4 regions of the Proteus hauseri genome follow, and region 1 is predicted to be linked to each of the others. Evidence: predicted binding sites of a transcription regulator. Region 1 holds the regulator's gene; each other region holds the start of a gene.

What was found. The regulator CRP, encoded in region 1, controls carbon source genes, mostly activating them, when cyclic AMP is high. The targets are predictions, from matches to a motif close to ATGTGANNNNNNTCACAT.
Region 2: serA (phosphoglycerate dehydrogenase) is a predicted target of CRP. The motif match lies at 1,988-2,005, and genes of this name have one in related genera.
Region 3: ompW (outer membrane protein OmpW) is a predicted target of CRP. The motif match lies at 957-974, and genes of this name have one in related genera.
Region 4: PH4a_RS01300 (NupC/NupG family nucleoside CNT transporter) is a predicted target of CRP. The motif match lies at 1,912-1,929, and genes of this name have one in related genera.

The regions. Positions count from the first base shown of each region.
Region 1 is NZ_CP026364.1:1,239,653-1,242,854, forward strand. Features, by position in the region: gene PH4a_RS05640 (phosphoribulokinase) at 1-165, shown strand, start outside; gene PH4a_RS05645 (OsmC family protein) at 257-664, opposite strand; gene crp (cAMP-activated global transcriptional regulator CRP) at 976-1,608, shown strand; gene argD (bifunctional acetylornithine/succinyldiaminopimelate transaminase) at 1,720-2,937, opposite strand; gene PH4a_RS05660 (aminodeoxychorismate synthase component II) at 3,055-3,202, opposite strand, start outside.
Region 2 is NZ_CP026364.1:434,304-437,505, forward strand. Features, by position in the region: gene PH4a_RS02120 (type I secretion system permease/ATPase) at 1-442, shown strand, start outside; gene serA (phosphoglycerate dehydrogenase) at 546-1,796, opposite strand; gene rpiA (ribose-5-phosphate isomerase RpiA) at 2,070-2,726, opposite strand; gene PH4a_RS02135 (LysR family transcriptional regulator ArgP) at 2,888-3,202, shown strand, end outside.
Region 3 is NZ_CP026364.1:3,224,110-3,227,311, forward strand. Features, by position in the region: gene PH4a_RS14750 (YciC family protein) at 1-693, opposite strand, end outside; gene ompW (outer membrane protein OmpW) at 1,123-1,758, shown strand; gene PH4a_RS14760 (BON domain-containing protein) at 2,446-2,760, opposite strand; gene trpA (tryptophan synthase subunit alpha) at 3,048-3,202, opposite strand, start outside.
Region 4 is NZ_CP026364.1:247,624-250,825, forward strand. Features, by position in the region: gene PH4a_RS01290 (MarR family winged helix-turn-helix transcriptional regulator) at 1-248, shown strand, start outside; gene PH4a_RS01295 (DUF3820 family protein) at 274-498, opposite strand; gene PH4a_RS01300 (NupC/NupG family nucleoside CNT transporter) at 667-1,851, opposite strand; gene ligA (NAD-dependent DNA ligase LigA) at 2,086-3,202, opposite strand, start outside.

The DNA.
Region 1 (3,202 bases):
GGCCTTACCGATATTGACTTTCCTTATCTGCTGGCTATGTTACATGGTTCGTTTATGTCAACAATAAATACGATAGTTGTTCCTGGTGGAAAATTAGGTTTAGCAATGGAATTAATTATGGCGCCATTAGTCAGTAAATTATTAAATGGTGAAAAAATTAGTTAAATAGACTTATTTCTATTTAGTAAAAAAATAATATCCCATCGGTAAAAGGGATATTATTTTATTAGTTAAAAACTATTTTAAAATATCAAATTTATTCAGAGTCTTTTATTTCAAATGAATGAGTAATAGTTGCCGCTTTACCCAACATTAAAGAAACCGAACAATATTTTTCTGCCGATAATTGAACAGCTCGTTCAACAATTTTATCCGTAAGCTCTTTACCAGAAACAATAAAATGTAAATTGATATCGGTAAATAAACGAGGCGCTTCTTCACGACGATTAGAAGTTAATTTTACTTCACAATCAGTCACTTGGTGACGGCCTTTACGTAAAATACTCACGACATCTATCGCACTACATCCACCAGCTGCAATTAATAGCATTTCCATTGGACTTGGCGCTTTATCGCCAGAATTACCATCCATCATGATTTGATGGCCTGAAGAAGACTCCCCTAGAAAAGATAAATCCTCAACCCATTTAACCCGTGCTTCCATTTATTTATCCTCAATAAGACAGAAACTAAAAGAGTACATTCTCATAATTCAACTGGCAATTAGCAAATAGGTTTATTATGCTGACTGCGTAAAACGAGACTTAATGCGTTAACTGTGCTAAAAACAATATCTGCTTGATGATAGTGGTTAAGATCAATGCATTATTTTCTCATTTATTATAATCTATTCCATATTAACTTTCCGTGTTCTCAGGAAGTTAATCGGTAAAGATAGGATTTTTAAGCATGCTGTCTCAAAAGGGAACCTATCCGTTTTGAAAGGCTGCATTTAACGTACAGAGGATAACGCGAATGGTTCTCGGCAAGCCGCAAACAGACCCGACTCTTGAATGGTTTTTGTCTCACTGCCATATTCACAAATATCCATCCAAGAGCACGCTGATCCACCAAGGTGAGAAAGCGGAAACACTTTATTATATTGTTAAAGGTTCCGTAGCTGTTCTTATTAAAGATGAAGAAGGAAAAGAAATGATCCTCTCCTACCTAAATCAGGGGGATTTCATCGGTGAACTTGGATTATTTGAAGAAGATCAAGAACGTAGTGCATGGGTTAGAGCAAAAACAGCCTGTGAAGTAGCAGAAATTTCCTATAAAAAATTCCGCCAATTAATTCAGGTTAATCCTGATATTCTTATGCGTCTTTCTGCCCAAATGGCGAATAGACTGCAAACAACATCAGAAAAAGTAGGTAACCTTGCTTTCCTTGATGTAACAGGACGTATTGCACAAACCTTACTTAACTTAGCAAAACAACCTGATGCAATGACCCACCCTGATGGCATGCAAATTAAAATTACACGTCAGGAAATTGGTCAGATTGTAGGTTGTTCACGCGAAACGGTAGGCCGTATTTTAAAAATGCTGGAAGATCAAAATCTGATCTCTGCACACGGTAAAACTATCGTCGTTTACGGCACCCGCTAAGTTTAGTCACCTAGAACAAATAATAGCCCATTTCCAAAATGGGCTATTAAAAATGATTTCTGCATAAAACCCCATCATGATTTGATGGGGTTTTTTAGTTGGAAAGAGGCATTAATTTATTTTAACAAATTCGGCAACTGCAACTTTTAATGCCGCCATTCCTTCTTGTAACTCTTCTTGAGTAATAATTAATGACGGTGTAAACCGCATTACATCAGGACCTGCATTTAACATCATTAATCCATGTTGCGCAGCAAGCCCTAATAGCACTTTCGCCTTACCTGCATATTTGGGCGCTAATTCAGCGCCAATTAACAAACCCTGACCTCGAATTTGTGTAAATACAGAGTAGCTTTGGTTGATTGCAGTTAATTCGTCAACAATCCATTGATAACGCATTTGCACACCATCAAGCAATGCGGGTGTATTAATTAAATCAAATGCTACATTACCAACTGCACATGCTAATGGATTACCGCCATATGTTGTACCATGAGTCCCTACACCCATTACAGAAGCAATCTCTTGCGTTGTCAGCATCGCACTTAATGGAAAACCACTGCCTAATGCTTTTGCTGTCGTGATGATATCTGGCATAACATCATAGTTCATATAGGCAAATAGCTTGCCTGTACGCCCCATACCCGTTTGTACTTCATCAAGCACTAATAACGCTTGGTGTTTGTCACACAGCTCTCGAAGTCCTCTCATAAATTCAGCTGTTGCTGGTGTAACCCCGCCTTCACCTTGAACGGGTTCTAGCACAACGGCACATGTATGATCATCCATTACCGCTTTCACCGCTTCTAGGTCATTAAAAGGCACATGAACAATATCGGCAGGTTTAGGACCAAAACCATCCGCATATTTAGGTTGCCCACCAACTGAAACCGTAAATAACGTTCGCCCATGAAAAGCATGATGAAAGGCAATAATTTTGGTTTTATAAGGACTATGACGCGTTATTGCATAATGACGAGCCAGTTTAAATGCAGCTTCATTCGCTTCTGCACCGGAATTCGCAAAAAAAACACGTTCAGCAAAAGTGTTATCGATTAATTTTTGCGCCAAACACAATGCGGGTTCATTAGTAAAAACATTACTGACATGCCAAAGCTGCTCACTTTGTTCTTTAAGTGCTTGATTGAGTGCTGGGTGACAGTGCCCTAATGCTAATACGGCAATCCCACCAGCAAAATCGATATAAGATTTGCCTTGTTGATCCCAAACACGGCTTCCTTTGCCTTTAACTGGAATAAACTCTGCGGGTGAATAGATTGGCAACATTACTTGATCGTAAGTTGCCCGGTTGATGCTTTGCGTTGTCATTACCCCACCTGATCGATATTTATTTCTAATGTGAAAATATAATCACTAAATATGAATAAAAAATCAAATCTGGTTGAGGGTAAAAATGCGTTATTTAGGTAAAATAATTCTATCTATTTAATATTTAAGGAAATTATTTAATAATTCATGTCCTTGTTCACTAAGAATACTTTCTGGATGAAATTGCACACCTTCTATCGGTAGTGTCCGATGTCGTATCCCCATGATTTCATCAACATTTCCATCATGTTGACTCCAGGCAGTG
Region 2 (3,202 bases), 810 kb from region 1:
TGAAAATATTCGTTTAGCAAAACCTTATTGTTATGAAGAAGAGATATATAATGCAGCAAAGCTAGCAGGTGCTTTAGATTTTATACAACAATTACCACAGCAATTTAATACTCAAGTAGGAGAAAGAGGAAGTAATTTATCAGGTGGGCAACGTCAACGTATTGCATTAGCGAGAGCACTTTTAACTAATCCTCGCATTCTTATTCTAGATGAAGCGACATCAGCATTAGACTATGAATCTGAAGCCGAAATTCTAGCTAATTTACCTTTAATTTGTAAAAACAGAACCGTTATTAGTATTGCCCATCGCTTAAATACCTTATCACGTTCAGATTATATTTATGTTATAGAGAAAGGGCGAATACGAGAAGAAGGAACGCACTCGAATTTATTAAACAATCATGCTCTCTATCGTCAATTATGGGAAAAACAATTACGATAACTATTTTCTCTCAATTAAATTGAATATAACAACTAGAAAAAGGCTCAATAATTAAATTGAGCCTTTTATTACTAATTAACCCAAGCTATTAGTAAAAATAAAATTAATACAACATACGAGCACGAATAGTTCCTGGTAGTGCTTTAATTTTTTGTAACACTAATTCAGCTTGTGCTTTAGTTTGTGTTGTAATGTCAATTACAACATAGCCCACATTACCCGATGTACGTAAATACTGCGCGGCAACGTTGATATTCTCTTCAGTAAATACTTTATTGATGCTATTCATCATACCAGGACGGTTTTCATGAATATGCAGTAAACGGTTTACATCATCACCATGACTTGGCAATGAAACTTCAGGAAAGTTAACTGCTGACAGTGTAGAACCATTATCAGAGTATTTTGCTAGTTTACCCGCCACTTCATAACCAATATTCTCTTGTGCTTCTTGCGTTGAACCACCAATATGAGGCGTCAGAATTACATTATCAAATTGTATGAGTTCTGAAACAAAAGGATCATTTGGATCATTATTTGCACCCGGCTCTGATGGGAATACGTCAACAGCTGCACCCGATAAATGCTTAGATTCTAAAGCTTGAGCGAGTGCCGGAATATCTACAACGGTACCGCGTGAAGCATTAATTAAAATAGAACCAGGCTTCATACGTTGAATTTCTTCACGACCAATCATATTTTTTGTAGATGCGGTTTCTGGTACATGAAGACTTACGATATCGCACATGTTTAGTAGCTCAGACAGGTGACGAATTTGTGTTGTATTACCTAAAGGTAGCTTGTTTTCGATATCATAAAAATAGACATCTAAACCAACACTCTCCGCTAAAATGCCTAACTGAGTACCAATATGGCCATAACCAATGATACCCAGTTTTTTACCACGTGCTTCAAAACAACCTTTGGCTTGTTTATCCCAAACGCCGCGATGTGCTTTAGCATTTGCTTCTGGAATACGACGAAGTAAAAGTAATAACTCACCTAATACCATCTCAGCTACGGAACGAGTATTTGAGAATGGTGCATTAAAAACAGGAATACCGCGACGAGAAGCCGCATCTAAATCAACTTGGTTAGTCCCGATACAGAAACATCCAACAGCAACCAATTTTTCTGCTGCTGCAAAAATTTCTTCTGTTAAATGAGTACGAGAGCGAAGACCAACAAAACGAGCATCACGGATAGCTTCTTTTAATTCTTCGTCCGATAATGCGCCTTTGTGATATTCAATATTGGTATAACCTGCCGCACGTAAATTTTCTACTGCACTTTGATGCACACCTTCCAATAGTAGAAACTTTATCTTTTCTTTTTCCAAAGATACTTTAACCATTTCCCCTGCCCTATCGTTGTTACATTTATGAAAAACTCAATCCTGTTCCATCAACATAACAAAAATAGATTTTGTCGCAATACAACCGATTGCAACGATGGCAGAATAAGCGATAGATAAAGTGATTTTCTACCGAGCAAAATGATTTTGACTAGGATAATGACAGAATTTTAGGTAGCGATATAACTATCGTGTGATATATATCACTGTATTTAAGGTTTCTGAAATAATTTAAAAAAAATAGGTAGCTACTGCTACCTATTTTCTAAGGATTTACTTGATTGTTTTAACGCCTTGAGACGTTCCCATCAATACGATATCTGCACCACGATTAGCAAATAATCCTACAGTGACTACACCTGGGATGCTGTTTATTTTATTTTCTAACTCTATTGGATTAAGAATTGTTAAATTGTAAACGTCCAAAATGACATTACCATTATCAGTAACAACATTTTCACGGTATTCAGGCAGGCCACCTAATTTAACTAATTCACGCGCAACAAAAGAGCGAGCCATTGGAATGACTTCAACAGGCAATGGGAATTTACCTAACACATCAACTTGTTTAGATTCATCAACGATACAGATAAAGGTTTTTGCTACACCAGCAATAATTTTTTCACGCGTTAATGCTGCGCCGCCGCCTTTAATCATTTGCATTTGATGGTTTATTTCATCAGCGCCATCAACATAAATATCTAAAGAGTCAACTTCATTACAATCAAAAACAGGAATGCCGTAGCCTTTCAGTTTTTCGGTTGATGCAACTGAACTTGAAACAGTGCCTTCAATTTGACCTTTCATTGTTGCTAATGCATCAATAAAGTGTGAAGCCGTTGAACCAGTACCTACACCAACGATCATGCCGGGTTTTACATAATCAAGTGCTGCCCAACCTACCGCTTTTTTTAATTCATCCTGAGTCATTTAATAAAACCTTATTTATCACATTAATGGAATAAGAATAGCATATTGCATTGAAAACTAGCAGGAGACGTATCAAAAACTGAGAAGCAACATTTTAACTCATTACAACAAAAAATATGGCATAGTAGACAATAGAATATAAAATCTAAGAGAGTCTGTTAATGAAACGTCCTGATTATCGGGCACTACAAGCCCTTGATGCTGTCATTCGAGAGCGCGGTTTTGAGCGAGCTGCGCAAAAGCTATGTATTACTCAATCTGCCGTTTCACAGCGTATCAAACAATTAGAAAATTTGTTTGGACAACCCTTACTTGTGCGTACCGTCCCACCTCAACCTACAGAGCAAGGACAAAAATTATTAGCCCTATTGCATCAAGTCGAATTGTTAGAAGAACAATGGTTAGGTGATGAAAACAGTGGTTCAACACCTCTTTTACTCTCTTTGGCGGTGAATGCGGATAGTTTAGCAACATGG
Region 3 (3,202 bases), 1.9 Mb from region 1:
CATATTTTTCAAAAGATAATATAGGAAGTTATGCACAAAATCAGGCAGTTGCATGGTAATGTTGGTTAAAAAACCAATACCAAATTGCAGCAGTATCCAAATTCCTAACGCGGGGATAAGCAATCTAGATTCACTAAAGCCTATTTTCCACCCTAAGCGAATTGCATTACCGAGGCTATTTTGACGGATTAAAATTACAGGCGCCATAGCAAAACCAATTAGCAGAATAATACCGGGTATAATCATTACCATAAAACCAGCGCTAATAAGAATTGAGCAAAGCACAATTAATAAAAACATTTTAGGTAAACGAGGTAAGCCAGAGCTAAAAGATTGGCCAATCGTTGGGTTATGTCCTGAAGATAGCCCCATTACAAAAATAAGCAGCGTAAGAACTAATATACTTTGCAGTAGTGTTTCAAATGAGTATAAAACCAGTACTTTTTTAGCAACACCTACAACACTGTTACTCATTGCTTCTAATTCAGCGGGTGAAGCACTGGCTAATTTTGTTTTTTGAAAGTCAGCAATAAAATCAATCATTAATTGGTATTCCTGGGTGTTTGGCCCCACTAATGAAGTTATTACCGCTAAAATAGCCGCAAGAAAGGCGGAAAGTGTGACAAGGCTACGCAGTTCATTCTTATAAAAGTTAAGACTGTCTCGGTAGATTGTGCTTGCCGTGGTAGGCATGAAAACGGCTCCTATAAAGATAGACTAAGTCAATTTGCGCTATTGTACCTTTTCATTCAGCAAAAAGGGATATTTTATCTTGTTAGTACAATGCAAAGATAAAACGACTTACTTCCTATAAGGTAATATCCATTACCTAAATAAAACATAAAATTAACACATTAATAACTTTATTTATTCAAATCTCTTTGTAGGATATTTTCTATTCAAAAATTAGCATGAAAAATAAATTAATTTATAAGAAAAAATTGTATTAGTGTGTAATTTGATGTGGATCAATTATAAATAATTGGCTTCATAAATAATAAATACCGAAATAACACTTTCTGCAAAAATAATTCCAAAGTTGTGATCAGCATTAGATCATAATTTGCTATTAATGGTTATATTTTAGCGGAGATTTTACTTATTACAGGAATGGGTTAAATAATGAAAAAACTTTCTGCGCTTATTTTAGCAGCTGCAACTCTTGCGCCTTCTATTTCTTTTGCTCACCAAGCAGGGGATTTTTTATTCCGTGCTGGTACTGCAACAGTTCGTCCTAATGCAGGTTCTGATAATGTATTAAATATTGGACACTTTGAAGCAAATAATAATACGCAATTAGGTTTAACTTTCGGGTATATGATTACCGATAATATCGGTGTTGAGTTATTAGCAGCAACGCCTTTTGAACACAAAGTTTCATTAACAAACTTTGGTGAAATTGCTACTATTAAACATTTGCCACCAACATTGATGGCACAATATTATTTTGGTGATTCACAAGATAAATTACGCCCTTATTTAGGTGCGGGTCTAAACTTTACTACCTTCTTTGATGAAAAATTCAATTCAGCAGGTAAAGCCGCTGGTCTTTCTGACTTGGATCTTAAGGATTCATGGGGCTTTGCAGCACAAGCAGGCTTAGATTATAACCTGGATAAAAACTGGATGCTGAATGCTTCAGTTTGGTGGATGAATATCGAAACTGACGTTAAATTCAAAGCAGGTGAAGATAGACAATCAATCAGCACTCGTATTGACCCATTTGTATTTATGTTTGGTGTGGGTTACCGCTTCTAATTATTCGTATTTTAAAAGAATATCAAATAATGAAAAGGCGGAGATTATCTCCGCTTTTTTATATCTTAATTTGCTAAAAAAAGTCTAAAAAGATAAATTAGAAAATGACTTTTTTACATTTAATACACCTATTAATATTAATAAAGAAATGTATAAGTCTTATAAAGATAAGCTATCTATTATATGCGAATATTATTTCTCAACTTTAATTAAGTTGCATTTAAAATGAATCTTATTGCTTGTCAATTTATTAGAGGAGTAAATTGCGGCATAAACTTTATTAAAATTGCTAGTTAATAGTTGTAAATACTACATTCAATTAGATGTATTTAATATGCATCTTTATTTGCTGTTGATAAATTAACTATCATAAAAAGAAAAACAAGCGTTAAGCCAAGTAACAAAAATAGAAATAGAGGCCTAGCATCCGAATATATATTCTTATAAGTAAGATGATGTTTTTTTATTCGATAAATGATTAGATTAATTTATCTATTGATCTTTTTATATACTCTTTTTAACTTGAAATAAAAAATACTTACTTTTAGCAAAATCAGTTTTTTTGCAGAAATTGACTTGTTACCAGAATCAAGAATTGAAATGAATAGGAGAGGTTATAGAGAGAAATAAAAAAGACCACCGAAGTGGTCTTAGTGAAAAATAAAGAAAAAAAGGAAAAAAGAAAGACTAGCGAATAACCATAGAGTTAATTACGCCTTTAACACCTGACACGTTACGTGTGGTTTCTATGGCTTTATTTGCATCTGCTTGAGAAGAAACAAAACCACTGAGTTGTACTTTCCCCTTAAAAGTTTCAACACTAATTTGTGTCGAGTTCAGCTTTTTTTCACCAATAAGTGCAGTTTTTACTTTAGTAGTGATTACTGAATCATCAAAGTATCCACCAGTACCTTCAGAGGTTGGTGTAGGTGAACATGCAGATAAAGCTAGTGCCATAACCATTGCTGCAAACACAGCAGAAATTTTCGCCCATAATGTCATTATTCAACTCCCTATTGTTACGATGTGATTGGTTATTTAAGAGATGTAAAGATAAAGCTCTGTTTCAAGTATGTGCAAAAAATAGAATATTGCCAAATATTTACTAAAAATAATATTTCTTTGTTTAGGAAAATGAGATGTAGCAATATCACAATAGATCAATAAGTTGTTATCAGAATAAAAGAGGGGATTCGATAAATAACTAGAATAATAATTGAGAATAATCCGCTCAGAAAAAGAAAATTTCTTCTGCTAAAGCGGATTTTTTGTATAAAGCTATTGAGTGATTATGCTGTGAGTGTTGCTGCCTTCATCTCTTTTACAAATTGGATTAGGTTTTTTAGCATCACATCTGGCTGATTAAGGTTTTTCTCAATAATTTGTACCACCGCAGAGCCTGAAATAGCGCCAGCAGCGCCATTGGATAATGCTTCTTTAACTT
Region 4 (3,202 bases), 990 kb from region 1:
GCCAAAATCTGTCTAAGTTTATGAGAGGATTAAAAAGGTTAGGATTTATTGCCCAATATCAGTCTGAACAAGATAAACGCGAGTTTATTACTCATTTAACTGAGGCAGGAAAAATATTTTTAGAAAAAGCGGCATTAGGCCGCAAACAAAATGCGCTAAAAGTCAGTGAAAGCTTAACACTGGGAGAGCAGGCCATTTTTATTGAGTTAAGTCATAAAATTATTGCGGCGCTAGCGAGCGAAAAATAACGCACTGATCTCATTTATTTACAGCCTATCCACGATTCTGCTTTAACGGCTTTAGAAGCTCTTCTAAGCCATCTATTTTAATAGCTAGAGTCATTTCCATTAATTGCCCTAATTTACCTTCTGGAAAGGCGCTTTTTTTAGCAAACCACAGTAAATACTCTTCAGGCAGATCCACCAACATACGCCCTTTATATTTACCAAATGGCATCTGTGTATTAGCAATATCAATTAAGTGCTGTTTTTCTAGCATTGTTTTATTTTCGCTTTTTCCATAAATATTAATTCGATTATAAGGAAATTTTACGATAAAAAAAGCAGCTCTCTTAGAGCTGCTTTTATTTTTCTGTTACTTGTTTTACGAGTTGCACGATTTACATTGTTATTTAATTCACATGCTATTTATCTAATTTAGATTTTATTAGACAAATAGACCTGCGATAGCTGCTGATAAGAAGCTAACTAATGTTGAACCGAAGAGTAATTTCAGGCCAAAACGAGAAACTACGTTACCTTGCATTTCGTTCAAACCTTTAATTGCACCTGCAACAATCCCGATAGAAGAGAAGTTAGCAAATGAAACTAAGAATACAGACAGAATACCTACAGAGCGTGGAGTAAGTTCTGCGGCTACATCTTGTAAGCTACCCATTGCAACGAATTCGTTAGAAACCAATTTAGTTGCCATGATACTACCAACACGTAATGCATCTTGTTCAGGCACACCAATAACCCATGCTAATGGATAAAAAACATAACCTAAACAATCTTGGAAGCTAATACCGAAAATCATACTGAAGATGGCGTTAACCGCAGCGATTAAGGCGATAAAACCAATCAGCATAGCAGCAACGATTAATGCTACTTTAAAACCAGCTAAGATATATTCACCTAACATTTCAAAGAAGCTTTGGCCTTCATGTAGATTACCCATTTGAATGTCTTCTTCATTCTCAACTGAATATGGGTTAATAACAGAAAGGACGATAAATGTACTGAACATATTCAGAACCAGTGCAGCAACAACATATTTTGGATCTAACATTGTCATGTATGCACCAACTATCGACATTGATACCGTCGACATTGCCGTTGCAGCCATAGTGTACATACGACGTTGAGACATTTTGCCTAATACATCTTTATAGGCAATAAAGTTCTCTGATTGACCAAGAACTAATGAACTTACGGCGTTGAAAGATTCCAATTTTCCCATACCGTTCACTTTAGACAGTACAGTACCGATAATACGGATCACGAAAGGTAATACTTTTATATGTTGAAGAATACCAATCAATGCAGAAATAAAGATAATTGGACATAAAACATTCAAGAAGAAGAACGCTAAACCACCTTTCATCATGCCACCGAATACGAATTCTGTACCCTGTGCTGCATAACCTAATAAGTGATCAAATAATCCAGCGAATCCACGAACAAAGCCTTCACCAACATCAGAGTTGAGGAAGAACCATGCTAATGCTAATTCAATTACTAATAACTGCACGATATAACGCAAGCGGATCCCTTTGCGATTATTACTCGCAATGAATGCTAATGCGCCGATAACGGCAAGTGCCAAAACGAAGTGAATGATAGAGGACATGCATGCTCCAAAAATAAAAATAAATCTTGATGAGCATTTTATGTAACGCGTAACATTAGGATGTGATTTTCATCACAATATCATGAAACTATATACACACTATTTATTAAATAAGATAGGTTGATCACACTTTGTGAGTATTTGAAGAAGTGTAAATTGTAAATTTAGCTTAAGTAAAATGTGTTACTGAGAGGCTTTCTCAGTAACACAAAGTAGATACTAGAGTGGTTATTCCTAGAGATCAAGTAATCTTATCATTTCATCTTCATCAATGACGGTAACACCTAACTCATTAGCTTTCACCAACTTAGAGCCTGCAGCTTCTCCTGCAATCACCATATCTGTCTTTTTAGAAACACTACCACTCACCTTTGCACCTAGTGCAACAAGCCTATCTTTTGCTTCATCACGTGTTAGTTGTGAAAGTGATCCTGTCAATACTACAGTTTTACCTGCAAAAGCATTATCACCTGCTTTATGAGTCACGATAACTGGGGCTGCCCAAGTTATTCCTGCATCATGAATTAGTTGATCAATAACTGTTTTGTTGTGCTCTTCTTGGAAAAAATTCACAACATGTTTAGCCACAATATCGCCGACATCAGGTACTGCTTTTAAAGCATCAATATCTGCATGACGAAGTGCGTCGAGTGTCGCAAAATGTGTTGTTAAACCATTTGCTGTTGCTTCCCCTACTTCTCGTATTCCAAGCGCGTAAATAAAACGTGCAAAAGTCGTAGATTTGGCTTTTTCTAAAGCATTAATTAATTTTACTGCTGATTTTTCACCCATTCGTTCTAGACCCGCTAATATTTTCGCATCTAAACGGAAAAGATCAGCCGGCGTTTTTACGTATTCTTTTTCAACAAGCTGGTCGATAATTTTATCACCCATGCCATCAACATCCATTGCACGGCGTGAAACAAAGTGTTTTAACGCTTCTTTACGTTGAGCACCACAAATTAAGCCCCCCGTACAACGCGCAACCGCTTCTCCTTCAATACGTTCAACGTCTGATTGACAAATAGGACACTGGATAGGAAAAACGATTTCCTGAGCATTTTCAGGGCGTTTTTCTTCAATCACACTAACAACTTGTGGAATAACATCGCCTGCACGACGAATAACAACCGTATCACCAATACGAAGCCCTAAGCGTTCAATTTCATCTGCATTATGGAGTGTCGCATTACTCACCACCACACCCGCAACCTGTACAGGTTCTAGGCGTGCAACAGGTGTTATTGCCCCTGTACGACCGACTTGGAACTCGACATCTTTGATGACGGTTATTTGTTCTTGCGCTTGGAATTTATAAGCAATTGCCCAGCGTGGTGCTCTTGATACAAAA